4 regions of the Scandinavium tedordense genome follow, and region 1 is predicted to be linked to each of the others. Evidence: predicted binding sites of a transcription regulator. Region 1 holds the regulator's gene; each other region holds the start of a gene.
The links. The regulator Fur, encoded in region 1, represses iron uptake genes when iron is present. The targets are predictions, from matches to a motif close to ATAATAATGAGAACNACTATCAA.
Positions count from the first base shown of each region.

Region 2: MUU46_RS10125 (Nramp family divalent metal transporter) is a predicted target of Fur. The motif match lies at 3,365-3,387, and genes of this name have one in related genera.
Region 3: sodA (superoxide dismutase [Mn]) is a predicted target of Fur. The motif match lies at 3,845-3,867, and genes of this name have one in related genera.
Region 4: feoA (ferrous iron transporter A) is a predicted target of Fur. The motif match lies at 3,482-3,504, and genes of this name have one in related genera.

Region 1 is NZ_JALIGG010000057.1:296,591-302,322, forward strand. Features, by position in the region: gene chiP (chitoporin ChiP) at 104-1,516, shown strand; gene chiQ (ChiQ/YbfN family lipoprotein) at 1,566-1,907, shown strand; gene fur (ferric iron uptake transcriptional regulator) at 1,998-2,450, opposite strand; gene fldA (flavodoxin FldA) at 2,767-3,297, opposite strand; gene ybfE (LexA regulated protein) at 3,447-3,740, opposite strand; gene ybfF (esterase) at 3,872-4,636, opposite strand; gene seqA (replication initiation negative regulator SeqA) at 4,810-5,364, shown strand; gene pgm (phosphoglucomutase (alpha-D-glucose-1,6-bisphosphate-dependent)) at 5,384-5,732, shown strand, end outside.
Region 2 is NZ_JALIGG010000054.1:243,544-249,275, reverse strand. Features, by position in the region: gene MUU46_RS10135 (sensor domain-containing phosphodiesterase) at 1-1,816, shown strand, start outside; gene MUU46_RS10130 (NupC/NupG family nucleoside CNT transporter) at 1,872-3,074, opposite strand; gene MUU46_RS10125 (Nramp family divalent metal transporter) at 3,428-4,666, shown strand; gene MUU46_RS10120 (DUF2502 domain-containing protein) at 4,714-5,067, opposite strand; gene mgrA (L-glyceraldehyde 3-phosphate reductase) at 5,192-5,732, opposite strand, start outside.
Region 3 is NZ_JALIGG010000046.1:15,204-20,935, forward strand. Features, by position in the region: gene rhaB (rhamnulokinase) at 1-557, opposite strand, end outside; gene rhaS (HTH-type transcriptional activator RhaS) at 858-1,694, shown strand; gene rhaR (HTH-type transcriptional activator RhaR) at 1,769-2,617, shown strand; gene rhaT (L-rhamnose/proton symporter RhaT) at 2,618-3,652, opposite strand; gene sodA (superoxide dismutase [Mn]) at 3,941-4,561, shown strand; gene kdgT (2-keto-3-deoxygluconate transporter) at 4,825-5,732, shown strand, end outside.
Region 4 is NZ_JALIGG010000055.1:360,544-366,275, forward strand. Features, by position in the region: gene MUU46_RS12605 (YdgH/BhsA/McbA-like domain containing protein) at 84-353, shown strand; gene feoC ([Fe-S]-dependent transcriptional repressor FeoC) at 405-641, opposite strand; gene feoB (Fe(2+) transporter permease subunit FeoB) at 652-2,973, opposite strand; gene feoA (ferrous iron transporter A) at 3,003-3,230, opposite strand; gene MUU46_RS12625 (Tex family protein) at 3,583-5,732, opposite strand, start outside.

The DNA.
Region 1 (5,732 bases):
CATAGCGTTAGGACTTTTCTGCCTCGCTACTTTTTTGCAGTACTTAATTTTTATCGCTGTTCGCTTTGCGAACGCGTTTTTAAAAGTCAAAGAGGATATACACATGCGTACGTTCAGTGGCAAACGTAGTACGCTGGCGCTGGCTATTGCCGGGGTCACCGCAATGTCGGGCTGGTTGGCAGTTCCGCAAGCCAGTGCAGCAGGATTCATAGACGATTCAACCTTAACCGGCGGCATCTATTACTGGCAGCGCGAGCGTGACCGTAAAGATGTAACCGACGGCGACAAGTACAAAACCAACCTTTCTCACTCCACCTGGAACGCCAATCTCGACTTCCAGTCGGGTTATGCTGCAGATTTTATCGGCCTGGATATTGCGGCCTTCACCGCAATCGAAATGGCTGAATCCGCCGAAAGCGGTCACCCAAACGAAATCGCGTTCTCCTCTGTTAATAAAGGCTATGACGAAGACTGGTCTGGCGATAAGAGTGGGATCAGTCTGTATAAAGCCGCCGCGAAATTTAAACTGGGGCCGACCTGGGCACGCGCAGGTTATATTCAGCCTACTGGCCAGACCCTGTTAGCGCCGCACTGGAGCTTCATGCCGGGTACTTATCAGGGTGCTGAAGCCGGGGCAAACTTTGACTACGGGGATGCCGGGGCGTTGAGCTTCTCGTATATGTGGACCAACGAGTACAAAGCTCCGTGGCACCTTGAAACTGATCATTTCTATCAGAACGACAAGAAAACCAAAGTGGAGTATCTGCACTCCATCGGTGCTAAATACGACTTCAAAAATGACCTGGTGCTCGAAGCAGCATTTGGTCAGGCTGAAGGCTTTATGGATCAGTACTTCGCCAAAGCCAGCTATAAATTTGATGTCGCCGGGGCGCCGCTCTCGACCAGCTACCAGTTCTACGGTGCGCGTGACACCGTCAGCAGCAACACTATCAACGATATCTATGACGGTACCGCGTGGCTACAGGCTCTGACCTTAGGTTATAAAGTGGGCGACGTTGTTGACCTGCGTCTCGAAGGAACATGGGTAAAAGCGGAAGGGCAGCAGGGTTACTTCCTTCAGCGTATGACCCCAACCTATGCTTCTTCCAACGGCCGACTGGATATCTGGTGGGATAACCGCTCAGACTTCAACGCCAACGGCGAAAAAGCGGTGTTCTTCGGCGGTATGTATGATCTGAAAAACTGGGATATGCCGGGCTGGGCCGTGGGCGCGTCTTATGTTTATGCCTGGGATGCTAAACCGTCTGACTGGCTTATCAATAGTGCAGGTCAGCGCGAAGATATCGCCTCAAACAAAATTAAAGAGTCAGCTTACAGCCTCGACGCGATGTACACCGTTCAGGAAGGGCGAGCGAAAGGCACGCTGTTCAAGCTGCACTTTACTCAATACGACAACCACTCCGACATCCCGAGCTATGGCGGGGGGTACGGCAATATCTTCCAGGATGAGCGTGACGTGAAATTCATTGTTATCGCCCCGTTCACCATTTTCTGACAAGTCGCGCGGCAGCGTTAACGTCGCCGCGCGCCTATGAGGCCGTATCATGAAAAAATTGATTCTCATCGCTATGATGGCATCCGGGCTGGTTGCATGCGCACAACCCCAGGCGCCACAGGAAGATAACAAGCTCAAAGAGGCGTACAGCGCGTGTATTAACACCGCCGAAGGCAACCCGGATAAAATCCAGGCGTGTCAGAATGTATTGGACGTACTGAAAACCGAGAAGTCACATCAGCAGTTTGCCAATCAGGAAACCGTGCGGGTTCTGGATTATCAACAGTGCATCCAGGCGACGCATACCGGCAACGATCAGGCGGTGAAAGCCCGCTGTGACCAGATTTGGAAGGAAATTCGTAACAACAACACGACAACCACAAAGCCATAACCCTCAACTATCGGCCTCTGTGATTGCCTGAAATTTATGCCAAAAAAAGCCAACCGCGAGGTTGGCTTTTTGCTTTTGAGCAAACGCTGATTATTTCTCAGCGGCGTCGTGTGCGTGTTCATCTTCACGGCAGTCGCCTTCTGCGCAGTGGCCATAAAGATAAAGGCTATGGTTGGTCAGACGAATGCCATGTCGAGTGGCGATTTCGCGCTGACGCGTTTCGATAGAGTCATCACTGAACTCAATAACCTTGCCGCAGTCGAGGCAGATTAAGTGATCGTGATGATGCTGCTGAGTCAGTTCGAAAACAGACTTGCCGCCTTCGAAGTTGTGGCGGGTGACAATGCCGGCATCGTCGAACTGGTTCAGAACGCGATAAACCGTTGCCAGACCAATCTCTTCGCCCATATCAATGAGGCGTTTATAAAGGTCTTCCGCACTGACATGGTGATTGTCCGGCCCCTGAAGCACTTCCAGAATTTTCAAACGAGGAAGCGTGACTTTCAGGCCTGCCTTCTTTAATGCGGTATTGTTGTCAGTCATGCGGAATCAGTCCTGTTGCTAGGCGATACACTTCCCTATGGGGAAGTATTACTAAGAATGAATTCAGGATAATGCGTCTCATTATAGGACTGCCTGGCCTAAATGGGAACGTAAACCCTGAGCAAAGTATGCTTTTCAAAAACGAGGCATCATCTGCAAAGCGAAACATCCGACCTCGTCAAAACAGGTGACATTGTACAGACATGTGCTCAAAAGTTAAAAATTTGTAGCGATTAATTTAATTGCTTTTATCTATTAATTTAACACAACGTATCGCTAATACGGCGCAGCACGGATGCTGCACCGTACTAAATCATTAGGCGTTCTTGATCTCTTCGAGGTGCAGCTCTTCGGAGATTTGTTTCACCCATTTTTCGACACGCTCAGCGGTCAGCTCTGGCTGGCGATCTTCGTCAATGGCCAGACCCACAAAATGGGCGTCATCAGCCAGACCTTTAGAGGCTTCGAAATGGTAGCCTTCGGTCGGCCAGTGGCCAACGATAGTTGCGCCGCGCGGTTCGATGATGTCGCGGATGGTACCCAACGCATCACAGAAATATTCTGCGTAATCTTCCTGATCGCCACAGCCAAACAGTGCGACCAGCTTACCGTTGAAGTCTACCTCTTCCAGCGTCGGGAAGAAGTCGTCCCAGTCACACTGTGCTTCACCGTAGTACCAGGTAGGGATACCCAGCAGCAGAATATCGAAACCTTCGAGATCTTCTTTACTGCTCTTGGCAATGTCATGCACCTCGGCAACGTCTTTGCCAAGCTGCTTCTGGATCATCTTCGCGATATTTTCGGTGTTACCCGTGTCGCTGCCGAAAAAAATACCTGTGATTGCCATGAGTAAAATAACCTCTTGAAACGTATTGAAATGATGGTGGAATGTTGCCCACAGATAAAGGCAATGATAGCAGGAGGAGAAGTGCGCGGAAACTGCAATCGCGCCGTACTGCACTCTCTGCTAAATGAAAGTGATTTTTTGCCGTATTTTCAGACAAGTTCCTGGCCGTGTAATGCAGCCAGTTGTTGCAACAATATCTCTTCGATAAGCTCGCTGCGGCTCATATTTCTGGCATCAGCCAGTTCATTGAGCGCATCCACGGCATCGTTATTGAGCTTTAGCTCAACGCGTTTGAGACCGTTGCTTTTGTCGCGTTTAAGCTGATTACGCTTATTTATGCGTAATTGTTCGTCGCGCGAGAGCGGATTGGTTTTCGGCCTTCCCGGGCGACGCTCATTTGCGAACAAATCTAATGTCGTTCGGTCCGTTTGTTCTTTTGCCATGATTCAGAGTGACTTCGGGGAAACAAGCCGCCAGACGACAGGCCCGGCGCAGATAGCGCGCAATCATACATCAGCGAAACCCGGACGCCAACGCCGGGAGGCACAATGGCGCTTGCTTGCTCGGATTTTAATCATTCTGCCAGGTATCGACGAATCGCACGCAGCACCGCATCCGGTTTTTCTGCGTGAACCCAATGTCCGGCACCCGCGATCACGTGCGCGCGGGCCTGCGGGAACTGTGCAAGTAACGCGTCGCGGTACTCTGCGGTGACGTAAGGCGAATTTCCACCAGGGATAAACAGGGCAGGGTGGTCCCAGGCAGGAATCGGTTCCCAGCCAACGATATGGGGATATTGATCCCACAACGCTGGCACGTTGAATCGCCACGCACCGTCGACGAACGACTTCAGCAGGAACTGAATCACGCCTTCTTCATCTATATGCTGGCGCATTACATCCGCGGCCTGCTGGCGGCTGGACACGCCTGCGTCGGTCACGGCGTTAATGGCGGCAAAAATCTCATCGTGACGGCGCACCTGATAAGCCACCGGAGCGATATCAATCGCCACCAGTTTTTCAACACGTTCAGGGGCTAGCGCCGTAAACGCCATCACCGCTTTACCGCCCATTGAATGGCCAATCAGACTCGCCTTCTCAATGCCGTTTGCATCGAGCGTATCGACAAGATCCTGCGCCATTGCGGCGTAGGTCATCTCCGGGTCGCGAGGGGAAAGGCCATGGTTACGCATATCGACTTGCAGGATATTGTGGTCGGCAACCAGATCCCGGGCGAGGATCCCGAGGTTATCAAGGCTACCGAAAAGGCCGTGAACGAGGACGATGGGAGAATTAGTGTGCAGGTTTTGTGCAGTTTGCGCTCGGCTGTTTAATTTCATGGCAAAGTTCTTTTTTTCGCTACGTCGGGTTAGGGTATCATGTTGAACATTCTGCCGCCCGGCTGCAACACTCAGTAGTCGTCTGAGTTTTTGCCGACACGCTATCCGCTGTTGGGTTTTGTCCTTATAATCCCAACAACTTGTATTCAGAAAAGATATCTCACTGGATTAAGATGAAAACGATCGAAGTTGATGACGAACTCTACGGCTTTATTGCCAGCCACACTAAGCACATTGGCGAGAGCGCATCCGACATTTTAAGGCGTATGCTGAAATTTTCTGCCGTATCGCAGGCGGCAGCATCAACCGTAGCCAAAGAAACTCCGGCATCCGCGTCTGCACCGGTCGTCGCTGCGGTTAAAAAAGTGTCTTCAACAAAAGATAACGTTCGCGCCATGCGCGAGCTGATGCTTTCTGACGAATACGCCGAGCAGAAAAAAGCGGTCAACCGCTTCCTGCTGGTGCTGACTACACTTTACGCTTTAGACAGCAAGTCATTTGCTCAGGCTACCGAGTCGCTGCATGGCCGTACGCGCGTTTACTTCTCCTCTGACGAAGCAACGCTGCTGAAAAACGGCAATCAGACCAAGCCTAAGCAGGTACCAGAAACCCCTTACTGGGTTATCACCAACACCAATACCGGTCGTAAATGCAGCATGGTTGAACACATCATGCAGTCAATGCAGTTCCCCGCGGAATTAATTGAAAAGGTTTGCGGCACCATCTAAGCATAAGAAGGACCAGGCAATGGCAACTCATAACCGTGCGGGTCAGCCTGCACAGCAGAGTGATTTGATCAACGTCGCCCAGCTGACGTCTCAGTACTACGTGCTGAAACCGGAAGTGGGTAACGCAGAACATGCGGTAAAATTCGGAACGTCCGGCCACCGTGGTAGCGCTGCGCGTCACAGCTTCAATGAACCGCATATCCTGGCCATTGCGCAGGCGATTGCGGAAGAACGCGCAAAAAATGGCGTTACCGGGCCGTGCTATGTCGGCAAGGATACCCACGCCCTGTCAGAGCCAGCGATCATTTCTGTACTGGAAGTGCTGGCGGCCAACGGTGTGGATGTGATTGTGCAGGAAAACAACGGCT
Region 2 (5,732 bases), on a different contig from region 1:
TATTTTCTGGGGCTGTTTTTTTGCGCCGCTGATACTAAAAGGATCGATGTATCTGGCGGGACTGTGGCTGGACTTCCCGATATCGGTTTCCGGTTATTTTGTTTCCTCTTCGGTTATCTACAGCCTCGTCGATATTCAGAGCCTGGTTTGCGCCGGGCTCATTTTCACCATGCTGTTTTATTACCCGCTGCGGATGCTCATCAACCCGCAGTACGCGCGAAAGTTCTGGCTGCGCAACATCCGGCCTGCCTTGGGCCGCCAGCAGTGGCTGTTTACGGTGAACTGGCTGGTGGCGCTGACTGCATTTCTGCTGATTCTCTGCGCACCATTTGAGTCGGAATATATCGCTGGCTATCTGGTGCCGGTTATTTTCATCCTGTTCTTCCTCGTCATTAACCGCTTTAACTATCCGCTGATCTGCTTACTGTGGGGCATCAGTGCTTTTTTCCTGGTGGGCTATAACGACAACTTCTTGCAGGGCGTGAACACTGAATATGCGCTGTCATTTGTGATGTCAGTGCTTATCTCATTCACCATATGCATGCTCCACATGTCGCAATTACAGACCCGCAGCAATGCCCTCCGCCGCAAATGGCACAACCAGGCGTGGCAGGATCCGCTGACCGGACTGCCAAATCTACGCGCGTTTGAAAGCTATCTGGAGAATCATCCTCAGGCCAGCGTATGCTGCCTGCGGATGGATAATCTGGAGTTCTTAAGCCGCCACTACGGGATGATGATGCGTGTGCATTGTAAGCGGATGCTCACCCGGAGTTTGCAGCCGCTGCTGGGTCGGGAAGAACGGCTTTTCCAGCTGCCGGGGAGTGAACTGCTGCTGGTACTGCACGGATCAGAAACCGCCGCGAGGCTCGCGTATATCGTCGATTTCCTCAACAGCCAGGCGTTTAAATGGCAGGGGGATGCGTTGGATCTGGAGTTTGGCGCAGCCTGGGGTGTGATTGAAGGGGAGGGGGAAGCCTTGCACCACACGCTCGGCCAATTGAGCTGGTTATCAGAGCAGGCCTGCGCCGCGCGGCGGGTGTTGGCACTCGATAATAGCCTTGCGACGGTCTCTGACAACACCACGGAACGCGTGATGCAGCTGAATCGCGTGAAGACAGCGCTGGCTGAAGGCGGTTTAACGCTCTATGCGCAGCCGATTGTTAGCCAGTCCGGCGACTGCTATCACGAAATTCTGGCGCGAATGACCTGCAATGGGCAAATCATTACCCCCGATCAGTTCATCCCAGTTATTGCGCAGTTCAACCTCAGCAAGCGTTTTGATTTGCTGGTGGTAGAGACGCTGTTCAAAGCGATGAAGGAGCTGCCGGGCGAGCGTTTCTCCGTCAACCTGATGCCGTTCACGCTGATGCAAAAGGAGATAGCCAATAAAATTCTCGCGCTGTTTAAGCAGTACGACGTTGCCCCTGAATTGGTCACTATTGAAATCACCGAACAGCAACTGCTGTCCAGTTCGGGAGCCAGTATGCTGAACATCCAGCGTCTGCGGGAGTATGGCTGCCTGATAGCGATAGATGATTTCGGTACTGGCTATGCGAACTACGAACGTTTAAAGCAGCTGGAAGCCGATATCGTTAAGATTGATGGTTGTTTCGTGCGTGACATTCTTACCGACCCGATGGATGAGATGATCGTCAAATCTATCTGTGACCTGGCGCGAGTGAAAAAACTGACTCTGGTGGCGGAATATGTTGAAACCGCTGAGCAACAAACGCTGCTGTACTCAATGGGTGTCGATTATCTGCAGGGGTATTTCATTGGGAAACCCCGTCCACTTGCGGAACTGCGGGCATAAAAAAAGCCGGGATAAACCCGGCTTGTTGACGACATCTGACAACGTATTGACTGACTTACAGAACCAGTGCGGCGATGGATGCGGACAGCACGCTCACCAGCGTAGAACCGTAAACCAGTTTCAGGCCGAAGCGTGAAACTACGTTCCCTTGTTCTTCGTTCAGGCCTTTAATCGCACCGGCGATGATGCCGATGGAAGAGAAGTTGGCGAAGGAAACCAGGAAGATGGACAGGATGCCTTCCGCGCGCGGAGAGAGCGTGCTGGCAATTTTCTGCAGATCCATCATTGCAACGAATTCGTTAGACACCATTTTGGTCGCCATGATGCTGCCGACTTGCAGAGCTTCATGAGCAGGAACACCCATCACCCACGCAACAGGCCAGAAGATATAGCCCAGAATGCCCTGGAAGGAGATACCGTGGCCGAACCAGCTGGTCACGGTGAAGAACAGCGCATTAAGTGCAGCAATCAGTGCGATAAAGCCAATCAGCATAGCGGAAACGATGATCGCTACTTTGAAGCCAGCCAGAATGTACTCGCCCAGCATTTCGAAGAAGCTTTGACCTTCGTGCAGATTAGACATCTGCAGGTTCTCTTCACTCTTATCAACCTGATATGGGTTGATGAGCGACAGAACGATGAAAGTACTGAACATGTTCAGCACCAGTGCTGCAACCACAAATTTCGGATCGAGCATGGTCATGTACGCGCCGACGATGGACATCGAAACGGTAGACATTGCGGTCGCCGCCATGGTGTACATACGGTTGCGTGACATCTTGCCGAGAATGTCTTTATAAGCGATGAAGTTTTCGGACTGACCGAGGATCAGGGAGCTAACCGCGTTGAATGACTCCAGTTTACCCATACCGTTGACTTTAGACAGCACGGTACCGATAGCGCGAATAACAATCGGTAGAATACGGATGTGCTGCAAAATACCAATCAGTGCGGAAATGAATACAATCGGGCAAAGCACTTTCAGGAAGAAGAATGCGAGGCCTTCATCGTTCATTTTACCGAAGACGAAATTTGTCCCTTCATTAGCGAATCCGAGAAGTTTTTCGAACATCTCGGAGAATCCTTTCACAAATCCCAGGCCGACATTAGAGTTCAGGAAGAACCAGGCTAACAGAACTTCAATGACAAGCAATTGAATAACATAGCGAATGCGAATCTTTTTACGATCGTGGCTGACCAGCAAAGCCAAAATCGCAACCACAGCAAGCGCGAGGACAAAGTGTAGAACGCGGTCCATATTTGCTCCAAATATGAGGCAGGTTAAATTTCCGTGCACATTCTATGCAACAAGCTAAAAGAAAACGAGATCTAGACCGCACTATCGGTTAATCCTGTGAGCAAACTCAAAAAAGGTGATCAACCATACAAAATTGTTATGTTATGTAAAGGTGTTAAAAGTTGAGTTAATGTACTAATCTGACGATTGAATCATCCTGACGTTACTCTACTCGATAACATGGCTGATATTTGTTCCCCGGCTATCGTTCCTGTCTATCAAAGAAATTATTATCACCTTTTCAAATGAACTTGATAATCATTCTCATTTTGATAGCATGAAACATAGCAAAGGCTATATTTCTGAGGCAGAAAATGACAAACAGTCGCGTTGAGAGTAGCAGCAGTCGCGCAGCACGCAAGATGCGGTTTGCATTAATGGGGCCTGCGTTCATTGCTGCCATCGGCTATATCGATCCGGGTAACTTCGCCACCAACATTCAGGCTGGGGCCAGCTACGGCTATCAGCTGCTGTGGGTGGTGGTGTGGGCAAACCTGATGGCGATGTTGATTCAGGTGCTGTCAGCCAAACTCGGGATTGCCACCGGTAAAAACCTGGCCGAACAAATTCGTGACCACTATCCGCGTCCGTTGGTGTGGTTCTACTGGGTGCAGGCGGAAATTATCGCCATGGCAACCGATCTGGCGGAATTCATTGGTGCGGCGATTGGTTTCAAGCTGATCCTCGGTATCTCGTTATTCCAAGGGGCGGTCCTGACCGGGATTGCGACCTTCCTGATTTTGATGCTGCAACGGCGTGGCCAAAAACCGCTGGAAAAAGTCATCGGCGGGCTGCTGCTGTTTGTGGCGGCCGCGTATATTGTCGAGCTGATTTTCTCGCAGCCCGCGCTGGCACCACTGGCGAAAGGGATGATTATCCCATCGTTACCAACGTCTGAAGCGGTGTTTCTCGCGGCAGGCGTGCTGGGTGCAACTATCATGCCGCACGTAATTTACCTGCATTCTTCGCTAACGCAGCACCTGCACGGCGGTTCGCGGCAGGAGCGCTACAGCGCGACGCGATGGGATGTGGCGATTGCCATGACTATTGCCGGGTTTGTGAATCTGGCGATGATGGCCACGGCCGCGGCGGCGTTTCACTTCCGCGGTCACACCGGCATTACCGATTTGGATCAGGCGTACCTGACGCTCGAACCACTGCTCAGCCACGCGGCAGCGACTATCTTCGGTCTGAGTTTGATTGCCGCAGGGCTGTCATCTACCGTGGTCGGTACCCTGGCCGGACAGGTCGTCATGCAGGGCTTTATTCGCTTCCACATTCCTCTGTGGGTCCGCCGTGCAGTCACTATGCTGCCGTCGTTTGTGGTCATCTTTCTGGGGCTGGACCCAACGCGTATTCTGGTGATGAGCCAGGTGCTGCTGAGCTTCGGTATCGCCCTGGCTCTGGTGCCGCTACTGCGATTTACCAGTGATGCGAAACTGATGGGCGATCTGGTCAACACGCTCTGGGTAAAACGGATTGGCTGGGTGATTGTGGCGCTGGTGGTAGCGTTGAATGGCTGGCTGCTGATAGGCACGCTGCTCGACCTGTAATTCCGCGTTGAAGACAATAAAAAAGCAGCCTTCTCAGGCTGCTTTTTTTAATGGTGATGCCCACCGTGTCCATGACCGCCACGGCCCGGGCCGCGACCCCAACCGCCACGATGGTCATTCCTGTCGTGCCAGCCTTCACGGTAGCCGCGCTCGTAGGCGTTACGTTTGTCCCAACCACGATGCCGGCCGTTATCATGATGGCGCCAGCGCGCGTCACGCCACTCGTAATTACGGTGCCAGTAGTCGCGGTCGCGCCAGTGGCCGCCGTCCCAGTAATTACCATAATGATCCTGATCGCCAATTTGTAATTTTACCGATGGGATCAGGGTGAGTTCGCCTGCATTCGCCACTATCGGGGCGCTCGCCAGTAAAACTGCAGCCAGAATCAGTGACCTGAACATGAATCTCTCCTTACGTCCGGGGCCTTAGTGGGCCTGTTAACGCAATCTTACGAGGTGTTACAACCCCGCAGCATTGGAGCAACTCCTAAATCCCAGGTCACAGCACTAATTGCTAAAGGTGGCGTTATTTTGTTCCTTTCAAAATGGCATCGATTGCTGCAATTTCCTGCGCAGAAAACTGGCGGTTATTGAGCATACCCACTGCATCATCAAGCTGCGCCGTCTTGCTGGCACCAATCAGCACCGACGTGATTTTGTCATCACGCAGCACCCAGGCCAGCGCCATCTGCGACAATTTCTGCCCACGCTGCTGCGCGATTTCATTCAGCTTGCGCGCCTTAGCGACGTTCTCTTCGGTAATGCTATCCGCGCTCAGGAACTTGCTCCCGCTGGCGGCGCGTGAATCCGCCGGAATGCCGTTCAGGTAGCGGTCCGTCAGCAGCCCGCCCGCCAGCGGGGAAAAGGCAATCGAGCCGACGCCCTGTTCTTCAAGCAGATCCGTCAGGCCGTCTTCCACCCAACGTTCTAACATTGAGTATTTCGGCTGGTGAATAAGACACGGCGTACCGAGATCCTGCAAAATTGCAAACGCTTCACGGGCGCGGTCTGCCGGGTAATTGGAAAGACCTACGTACAGTGCTTTACCCTGGCGCACCACATGGTCC
Region 3 (5,732 bases), on a different contig from region 1:
TTCACCATCTGGGTGGTGGTGGCGTTGGTGTATTCCCAGTTCATTTTGCCGGTCAGGCGGTAGCCGAAATAGTCGGGGATCAGCAGCGCATGGGCGACGCTGGCTGCCGCTTCCGGTTGTTGTTCCGCGAAGGCGCGGAACTGGTAAAGGGTATTAAACGGCAGGAACTGAATGCCGCTGCGGCGGTAAATATCGGCGCGTCCGAACTCTTTCTCAGCGAGTTGCATCACGCCCTGCGTGCGGCTGTCGCGGTAGGAAATCGGCAGCCCGACACGGTTGCCGTCTTTATCCAGCAGCACATAGTCCACGCCCCAGGTATCAATGCCGATGCTGTCGATAAGAATGCCGTCGTCGCAAACTTTCTTCAGCCCGCAGCGGATTTCAGCTTCCAGGCTGTCGATATCCCAACAGTCGGTGCCGTCCACTTTCTGGAGCGTATTCATAAAGCGGTGGATTTCACGCAGTGTCAGAGTCCTTTCTTTGCGGTCGTAACAGGCAAGCATTACGCGTCCGCTTGAGGCTCCTAAATCCACCGCCACACAATGGCGAAAACTCATGGCAGGGTCCTTCTAATAGTCATTGCTGACAGTCTGGGTCACCGCCGAATTTGCTACCTTCTCGCCACTGACAGCTCTAAATGGTGGCTGGCAAGAAAGCAAAGATGAACGTGAGGGGCTTCACAGTTTCCAGTAATGATGCCGTTTCATACGGGTGTGACGCTGGACGCATTTCCTGATTTTTCCTGTCGTTTCTTGAAAAACGAACAGGGTTTGCGCGCTTTGCTGTCAAAAATTCAAGGTGAGAATGGCGGGGGCTGCTTATTATCCTGATAACTTTTCTCATTTAGTGGGGCCGTCATGACCGTATTGCACAGCGTGGATTTTTTTCCGTCAGGACATGCACCTGTTGCCATTGAGCCACGGCTTCCACAGGCTGAATTCCCGGAACATCACCATGATTTTCATGAGATTGTGATCGTCGAACACGGCACGGGTATTCACGTATTTAACGGCCAGCCGTATACCATCACTGGCGGTACGGTCTGTTTCGTGCGCGATCACGACCGGCATCTGTATGAGCACACCGACAATCTGTGTCTGACCAATGTGCTATACCGGTCTCCGGACGCGTTCCGGTTTCTGTCCGGCCTGCAACAGCTGCTGCCGCAGGAGCAGGATGGCGTATACCCGTCGCACTGGCGGGTGAATCAGGCGGTGTTGCAACAAGTCCGGCAGGTTGTACAGCAGATGGCAGCGCTCGATAGTGGGGATGACATGCACGCCATCGCCAACCGCGAAATTCTGTTTATGCAGCTGTTGGTGCATTTGCGTAAAGGCAGCCTGGCGGCAGAGGCGACCAATAACGATGCTCGCCTGAGTTTGCTGATGGCGTGGCTGGAAGACCATTTCGCCGATGATGTGTGCTGGGAAGAGGTTGCTGACCGATTTTCGCTGTCGCTGCGTACCCTGCATCGCCAACTCAAACAACATACCGGTATGACGCCGCAGCGCTACCTCAATCGCATTCGTCTGACCAAAGCGCGTCACCTTCTCCGCCACAGTGACGAAAGCGTCACAGATATTGCATTTCGCTGTGGTTTTGGCGACAGTAACCACTTTTCGACGCTTTTTCGCCGCGAGTTTCAATGGTCTCCGCGTGACATTCGTCAGGGGCGCGACACCGTACTTCAGTAACGCGAGACCAGTCACCGTTTTTTGCTGTAAAAACAGCTAATAATATCCGGTTATCCGCTGTTTGAGGTTTCGCTGTGCCTGCTCCACTCATTCTTCGAAAAGCCGAATTTTTTACGTCGCCGCAGCAAGCGGTGGCGGTGGCCGATCGCTACCCGCAAAACGTGTTTGCTGAGCACACGCATGAGTTCTGTGAGCTGGTGCTGGTGTGGCGCGGCAACGGGCTGCACATCCTCAACGATCGCCCGTACCGCATAACGCGGGGCGATTTGTTTTACATTCGCGCGGAAGACAAGCACTCCTACGCCTCGGTGAATGACCTGGTGCTGCAGAATATTATCTATTGTCCGGAACGGTTGAAGCTCAATCTGGACTGGGCGGCGCACATTCCCGGCCTGCATGGCACTGTCTGGACGCCGCACTGGCGGATTGGCAGCAGCGGCATGGCTCAGGTACGGCAGGTGATCACCGCCCTGGAACAAGAGAGCCATAAAACCTGCAGCCACGCGAACGACATGGCTGAGCTGCTGTTTGCACAGCTGGTGGTGGCGCTGCGCCGTCATCGATACGCCACGGATAATCTGGCCGCGACGGAGAGCGAAGCGCTGCTCGATAAACTGCTCACCGCGCTGGCGGGTAGCCTGAACCGGACTTTCGCGCTGGATCAATTCTGCGAACAGCAAACTTGCAGTGAACGCACGCTACGTCAGCAGTTCCGCAGCCAGACGGGGATGACCATCAACCACTATTTACGCCAGTTGCGGATTTGCCACGCGCAATATCTGCTGCAGCATTCAGAATTGATGATCGGGGAAATTGCGATGCACTGCGGTTTTGAGGACAGTAACTACTTTTCGGTGGTGTTTAACCGGGAAGTGGGGATGACGCCAGGACAGTGGCGTCATCGTAATAAGACAGCAGCGTAATCAGTTCGCCATGCCTAAGCCCACGATATTCGCGGCGATGATAATCACCACGCAGCCCAGACTCAGCACACCGACCGGACGACGACCGGCATTGTTCCATTCTTTCATAATCAGCCCAACCAAACCGCCGCACAGCACGTAGAAACTCATGTGCAGCATCCAACTCATGTAATCGTACTGTGCTGGAATGCTGGCGTGGCCCCAGGCGTAGAAAAAGAACTGCAAATACCACATCAGGCCCGCGAGGGCGGAAAATAGGATATTGCCGATGATCATCGGTTTTGCCAGCGCAAAGTCTGCTTTTACCGACAGGTTTGGCTTGGTTGCCAGGCGGAAGAAGCAGAAGCCGAGGTTAATTACCGCGCCACCGCCCATGATGATGACATAGCTTGGCAGCGCCACGTACAGGGGATCGACGCCGAGGGCGGCCGCCGCTTCATGCATCGGTTTGGCCGCGTTCATGGCGAAGGACATTCCCGCCGAGAAAATGCCGCACATTACCGCCAGAATCAGACCTTTTTTCAGGTTGAACTCTTCGGCTTTGATGCCCATTTTGCGTTCTTTCAGCTGACCGGCGCGCGTGACGATACCCACGCCAATCACGGCCACCAGCACGCCCAGCAGCGTCATTCGCCCGCCTTCGGTGCCGACCAGCACGTGGAACTGGCCGTCGAGGATGGGCGTCATCAGGGTGCCGACGATAAGCGTGATGCCGATAGCGATACCAATCCCCATCGACATGCCGAGATAGCGCATGGTCAGGCCGTAGTTGATATTCCCGATGCCCCACATCGCGCCGAACAGGAACACCGGCAGCAGCGTAGAGGCATTAAAGGAACGGTAGTACGCCCAGAAATCAGGCAACAACATGGCGCTTATTGCCCAGGGCAGAATCAACCATGAGACAAAACCACCAATCGCCCACATGGTTTCCCAGGACCAATTTTTAACTTTCTTGAACGGGGCATAGAAACAGGCTGCACTGGCCGCACCTATCAAATGCCAAAGAATACCCATCGTAATCGCGTGACTCATTTTTTTACCCTCAATGTTTTACATCGATGAATCTTTCATCTGACGTAACGAGTGTAAAAATTAGTCAATTAATTAACCTTCAGACCGCTGCCGTCCAAGCCCCATACCTGGCAAAAAGCGCGTGTTCCTCTTGAGCAGGCTCACAAAATCAGCCACATACCTAAAAGTTATAACCTTATTAAAACTACGGCATTGATAAACATTTTCAATATCATTTAATTAACTATAATGGACCAACTGCTTACGCGGCGTAACACCTCTGCCGCCCGATGATAATTGGAGATGAATATGAGTTATACCCTGCCATCCCTGCCGTACGCGTACGATGCCCTTGAGCCGCACTTCGACAAGCAGACGATGGAAATCCATCACTCTAAACACCACCAGGCCTATGTGAACAACGCGAATGCTGCGCTGGAAAGCCTGCCTGAGTTTGCAAACCTGCCTGTTGAAGAACTGATCACCAAACTGGATCAGCTGCCAGCAGACAAGAAAACCGTTCTGCGTAACAACGCTGGCGGTCACGCAAACCACAGCCTGTTCTGGAAAGGCCTGAAAACCGGTACCACTCTGCAGGGCGACCTGAAAGCGGCTATCGAAAGCACCTTCGGCTCTGTTGATAAATTCAAAGAAGAGTTCGAGAAAGCGGCTGCTACCCGTTTCGGCTCTGGCTGGGCGTGGCTGGTACTGAAAGACGGCAAACTGGCCGTTGTTTCTACCGCTAACCAGGATTCCCCACTGATGGGTGAAGCTGTTTCTGGCACCTCCGGTTTCCCAATCCTGGGCCTGGACGTGTGGGAACACGCTTACTACCTGAAATTCCAGAACCGTCGCCCGGACTACATCAAAGCGTTCTGGGACGTGGTGAACTGGGACGAAGCTGCTGCACGTTTCGCGGCTAAAAAATAAGGCGACCCCGCGCCTCTGTTGCCTTCTGGTAGCACAAAAACCCTGCTGATTAGCAGGGTTTTTTTATGCCTGCAGCCGTGAGATGTGATTAATGTCAAAAATAAAAACATTGATCCTATAAATGTAAAACTGCGTTTTAATTTGTTCGTGAGATCACTGTTCTCTCTTCCCGTAGGGACTATTGTTTTGCCTGCTGCGGCGCTCTCGAGTGCACGAAAACGCTAAAAACATAGCCAATACAACAGGTTTTTACGGGTGGTGACATGCAAATCAAACGTACCATTGAAAAAATCCCCGGTGGCATGATGCTGGTTCCGCTGTTTATCGGCGCGCTGTGTCATACCTTTTCCCCTGATGCGGGTAAGTATTTCGGCTCGTTCACCAACGGGATGATCACCGGTACGGTGCCGATTCTGGCGGTGTGGTTTTTCTGTATGGGCGCTTCCATCAAGCTGAGTGCGACAGGTACGGTTCTGCGTAAATCCGGCACGCTGGTCGTCACCAAAATTGCTGTGGCGTGGGTGGTTGCCGCCATTGCATCACGTATTATCCCTGAGCATGGCGTTGAGGCTGGGTTCTTCGCCGGGCTATCCACGCTGGCGCTTGTCGCGTGTATGGACATGACCAACGGCGGGCTGTACGCCTCTATCATGCAGCAGTACGGCACCAAAGAAGAAGCTGGCGCGTTCGTGCTGATGTCGCTGGAATCCGGCCCGCTGATGACCATGATTATTCTCGGCACGGCGGGTATTGCCTCGTTCGAGCCGCACGTGTTTGTCGGTGCGGTGCTGCCATTCCTGGTCGGTTTCCTGCTGGGTAATCTTGATCCTGAATTGCGGGAGTTCTTCGGCAAAGCGGTGCAAACGTTGATCCCGTTCTTCGCCTTCGCACTGGGTAATACCATCGATTTAGGCGTGATTGCCCAAACCGGCGTGCTGGGTGTTGTACTGGGTCTGGCAGTGATTGTCGTGACGGGAATCCCGCTGATCATTGCCGATAGGCTGATTGGCGGCGGTGACGGTACCGCCGGGATTGCGGCGTCCAGTTCTGCGGGAGCTGCGGTTGCCACGCCGGTGTTAATTGCGGAAATGGTGCCCGCGTTTAAACCGATGGCCCCGGCAGCGACGTCGCTGGTGGCGACCTCGGTGATTGTTACCTCGATTCTGGTGCC
Region 4 (5,732 bases), on a different contig from region 1:
CAATACTTATAAGGTCGCTGCGTCAGCGCATTGCCTTTACGCGCGCAGTGCCCACATAAAATGGTCCTAAGGAGAGTACGGCTATGAAATATGTTACGGGTATGGTTACGGCACTGATACTGGGTTCTCTGTCTTTCGGCGCGTTTGCGGCCAAAGAAATTCAGAAAGAGGACGTGGCAAAAATGAACCTCACCAAGATTGGCACGGTGACCACCTCGCGCACTACATCGCCAATGGATGCTAAACACGATCTGTCGAAAAAAGCCGATGAAAAAGGCGCCACTTACTTCGTAGTGATTGCAGGCCAGAAGAACGAGAAAACCGTTCACGCCAACGCCGATATCTACAAATAAGTAAAAAGCGGGCCAGTGGCCCGCTTCTTCGTTTGATACATCAATGAGTCGTTACTGTAAAATCCACCATTCACGCAAACAGGCTTTCCCTTCCGGGCAGCTCTTACAGCTTCCACTCAGACAATCCGCCGGTTCCTCTGCAATGCGCTTCGCTTTACCCATCGCTTCCATTCGCATCAGCATCGCGTCAACCATCGGCTGTGGCGTATGCAGCGCGCGGCTCAACTGCTGAGCCTCCATTCGGCCCTGCAATGCCAGCATGTTCCGCAGTTCAATCATCGATGCCATGATTTCGTCCTTAGTGACAGTCGCCCGCCGGGCTGCTGCAACAGTTGTCGACGGTTTTGCTGGTCGCCAGCAGGTTCACGTTGACCCGGCTGCGAGCACGGCGTAACAGGCCCAGCACCACCACGTTAAACAGGACCACGGACAGAATGCAGGTCAGGCTGTAGCGCGGATGCTGGCTGTAGCTGGCAACCTGATAGAACAGCGTTGACAGCGAGTAGGCGATGTTCAGCCCCCACAGTACCGAGAAACCCATCCAGCCGCGGCTGGATTCGCGGGCGATGGCGCCCATCACCGAGATGCATGGAATGTAGAGCAGGACGAATATCAGGTAGCTGTATGCGGCGGCCGCGCTGCCGAATTTACTGCTCATTACGCCCATCGCGCCGGTTGCCATTTCACCGTCGCCTTTGCTGGCTTCGATAGGGTTGGCCAGCACGCTCAGGCTGAAGGTGTCTTGTAGGCTCTGCCAGGTTTCCCCGGCGGCCGCGCCCAGCTCATCCAGCAGATTGAACTCAGCCGGGTTGAACGCTTCCTGCTGAATATTTTCTGCGGTGTAGAGGGTGTTTAGCGTACCAACCACCACTTCTTTTGCCATCGCACCGGTGAACAGCCCAACGGTGGCCTGCCAGTTGTCTTCGTGCACGCCAATTGGTTTGAACAGCGGGGTGATTACGCGGCTGACGGAAGCCAGTGCCGAATCGTTGATATTGTCCGCCGCCTGACCGCTCAGTGTGAAGCTGTTCAGTGCGCTGAGGAAAATACTGACAATAACAATCACTTTACCGGCACGCAGGACGAAGCCTTTCAGGCGCTGCCAGGTCTGGATAATCAAACTTTTCAGGTGCGGCACATGATACACCGGCAGTTCCATCACGAACGGCGACGCTTCGCCACGCATGATAGTGTGTTTGAGCATCAGGCCGGTGAGGATAGCCATCACGATGCCGAGCACGTACAGCGAGAACACCGCCAGCGCGCCTTCCTGACCGAAGAATGCTGCGGCAAAGACCGCGAAAATCGCCAGTCGCGCACCGCAGGACATAAACGGTGCCATCATGATGGTCATCAGGCGTTCACGCGGGGCGTCCAGCGTACGCGCGCCCATTACCGACGGCACGTTGCAACCGAAGCCGACAATCAGCGGCACGAACGATTTGCCCGGCAGCCCGAGGGATTGCATCAGACGGTCCATCACAAATGCCGCGCGGGCCATGTAACCGGAGTCTTCGAGGAACGACAGGAACAGGTACATCATGCCAATCTGCGGTACTAATGGCAGCACGGTATTGATCCCACCGCCAATCCCTTGCGCGAGGAAAATAGTCAGCCATTCAGGGAAGTGCAGGGTGGCACCAACCCACTGAATGCCATGAATAAAGATAGCCACTGAACCCGCATCGAAAATCGGCTGCAGTGCGCCGCCGATGTTAATCGCCAGTAGGAACATCAAGTACATCACGAACAGGAATACCGGCAGGCCGAGGAAACGGTTGAGGATAATTCGGTCCACCGCGGCGGTGAAACGGCTCGGTTCGGCGGTCAGGGTGTTACTCACCACATCACACACGGCGGCAATGGACTGGTAACGCGCATCGGCGATGTGCAGGGCCGGGTCATCCATTTCAGTTTGCAGGCGTTGTAAGGTGGAATCGAGCTGTTGTTGGGCGCGTTCACCGGCAAAGCCGAGGCTGTAAATATCGCCTTCAAGCATTTGCAGGCCCAGCCAGCGACGCTGTTTGAGCGGCATCGCTTGCGGCATCACCTGTGCCAGCGAATCGGCTTCACGCAACAACGGCTGCGCGTAATGCACCAGCTCTAAATCGTCATTGGCCTGATGGCGGTCGATGGACATTTTCAGCGCTTCGATTCCGCGTCCACGCGTAGAGACCAGCGGGATGACCGGGCAGCCGAGGCGTTTTGCCAGCGCGTCGACTTCGATGCGAATTTGCTGCTTCTCCGCGATATCCAGCATGTTCAGCGCCACCACGCATGGAATGCCGAGCTCCAGTAATTGCAGCGTCAGATACAGGTTGCGCTCAAGGTTAGAGGCATCGACCACGTTGATCAGCAGGTCGGCATCGCCGCTCAGAATATAGTGGCAGGCGATCTGCTCATCAAGCGACGTTTGCGAGGAGATAGTGGTCAGCGAATAGGTGCCTGGCAGGTCAACCAGCGTCACCTGATTATCGGTGGTGGTGAACTGGCCTTCTTTTCGTTCAACCGTTACGCCGGACCAGTTGCCCACGCGCTGACGCGCTCCGGTCAACTGATTAAATAACGTCGTCTTCCCGGAATTAGGGTTGCCAATTAAGCCAATGGTTAATTTATTCATTTTACTGGACTCGCTGTGTCTGGCGGGAATTAACGGATAAGCGCTTCGATTTCAATTAACGCCAGGTCTTTTTTGCGTAATACCAGGCTGACGCGACGGGTTTCAATATGAACCGGATCGCCAAGTGGTGCGACGCGTACGACATGAAAAGAAGAGCCAGGCAACATGCCAAGCGAAAGTAATTTCTGCCGATAAGCCGGGCTAATTTCACGTGAGAACCCGGTTATCTTCCACGTACTGTCAGGAGTGAATTGCATAAGACCTGCTTGAGTCGCTAATTGAAAATCCCTTCATACGCGTGCAAGGGCGTACGAAACCAAAGATGGTGCCAACAGGAAAAGGATAAAATATCAACAGTGACGATGATAATGAGAATGGTTTCCGTCTTCAATCAATAAAATGTGAACGGATGTTCATTTACCAAATAATTGGCGCGAATTTGATGTGGCTCAATATTTATTGCGGGAAAGGATGTTTGCGAAAAAGCAGAGTTGTTATCAGGGTGAAAAAAATAATGAGAATAATTAACGAGAGGTAAAAAGGCGTGTCTGAATAATGACGTGAACTGTCAGCCCCGCGGGTAAATAAACGGGGCTGACGGAGAGTGACTTATTTTTTCTTCATTGCTGCGGCCAGTGCATCCATCATAGCGCTATTTCCGGCTGGCGTGGCTTCACGTCCACGCGGTTTTGCCGCTTTGGCTGCCGGTCGCGCATTCTGCTCACGACCGCCCCCGCGACGGCTGTTGGTGTCGCCAGGCTGCTCGTCCAGACGCATGGTCAGTGCGATACGCTTACGCTGCATATCCACTTCCAGCACTTTGACCTTCACGATGTCGCCTGCTTTTACCACTGTGTGTGGGTCTTCGACGAATTTATCGGCAAGGGACGAGATGTGAACCAGGCCATCCTGATGCACGCCGATATCCACGAATGCGCCGAAGTTGGTGACGTTGGTCACCGCGCCTTCCAGCACCATGCCTGGTAGCAGGTCATTCATGGTTTCCACGCCGTCGGCAAATTTCGCGGTTTTGAACTCAGGACGCGGGTCCCGGCCCGGTTTTTCAAGCTCTTTGATAATGTCAGTCACGGTCGGCAGACCAAAACGGTCGTCGGTAAAATCGACCGCTTTCACGTTACGCAGTTCACCGCTGTTGCCCATCAGCTCTTTCAGCGCCTGCTGGGTCACCGCCAGAATGCGTTCCACAACCGGGTACGCTTCCGGGTGTACGGTCGAGGCATCAAGCGGGTTGTCGCCGTGGTTGATTCGCAGGAAGCCCGCGCATTGTTCAAAGGCTTTCGGTCCCAGACGACTCACTTTAAGCAGCTGTTGGCGGTTCTGGAACTGACCGTTTTCATCACGCCAGGTCACGATGTTCTGCGCCATCATGCGCGTCAGGCCCGCGACGCGGGTCAGCAGCGGAACGGAGGCGGTATTGAGGTCAACGCCGACGGCGTTCACACAGTCTTCAACCACCGCGTCCAGTTTGCGCGCCAGCTGGCTCTGGCTAACATCGTGCTGGTATTGGCCGACACCGATAGATTTCGGGTCGATTTTCACCAGCTCCGCCAGCGGATCCTGCAAGCGACGGGCGATAGACACCGCGCCACGAATAGACACGTCGAGATCCGGGAATTCGAGTGCTGCGAGTTCGGAGGCGGAATACACCGACGCTCCGGCCTCGCTGACGATCACTTTTTCAGCCGTTACTTTCGGGAACTGCTGCTGCACGTCGAGGTAGAAACGCTCGGTTTCGCGCGAGGCGGTACCGTTGCCAATCGCCACCAGTTCGACGTTGTACTTTTCGCACAGCGCTGCCACAGCAACCGCCGATTTCGCAGCCTGGCCGGTATGAGGGTAAATGGTGTCAGTGGCGACCAGCTTGCCGGTGCCATCAACCACCGCCACTTTCACGCCAGTACGCAGACCGGGATCGAGACCCATGGTCGCACGCAGGCCTGCCGGAGCAGCCATCAGCAAATCGTGCAGGTTGCGGGCGAAGACGTTAATCGCTTCGTCTTCCGCACGTTCGCGCACGGTGCCCATCAGTTCAGTTTCGAGGTGCATCAGCACTTTGATGCGCCACGTCCAGCTCACGACGCCTTTACGCCAGCTGTCTGCCGGGGCGTTATTCAGACGCAGATTGAGATGGTCGATGATGATGTGTTCGCAGTGGCTCTCTTTTGGCGGCTCATCGAACTGCGGATCGGCGTTCAGAGAGAGCTGCAAAATACCTTCGTTGCGGCCACGGAACATCGCCAGCGCGCGGTGAGATGGCGCGGTAGCAATCGGCTCGTGGTGAGCGAAGTAATCACGGAATTTCGCGCCTTCTTCCTCTTTGCCGCTGACCACAACGGCGACGAGATGGGCATTTTTCCACAGATAGTTACGCACTTTCGCCAGCAGTTGGGCGTCTTCGGCGAAGCGTTCCATCAGGATATAGCGGGCGCCATCGAGGGCCGCTTTAGTGTCGGCCACGCCGTTATCAGCGTTGATGTATTTCGCGGCTTCGTCTTCCGGTACGTGCGACGGTTCGTTCCACAGCAAATCGGCCAGCGGCTCGAGGCCTGCTTCAATCGCGATTTGCCCGCGGGTACGGCGCTTTGGTTTATACGGAAGGTACAAATCTTCGAGCTCGGTTTTGCTCAGCGTGCCGTTGATGGCTTTTGCCAGTTCGTCGCTCAGTTTGCCCTGATCGTCGATAGTCTTGAGAATCGACTGACGACGGTCTTCCAGCTCGCGCAAATAGCCAAGACGGG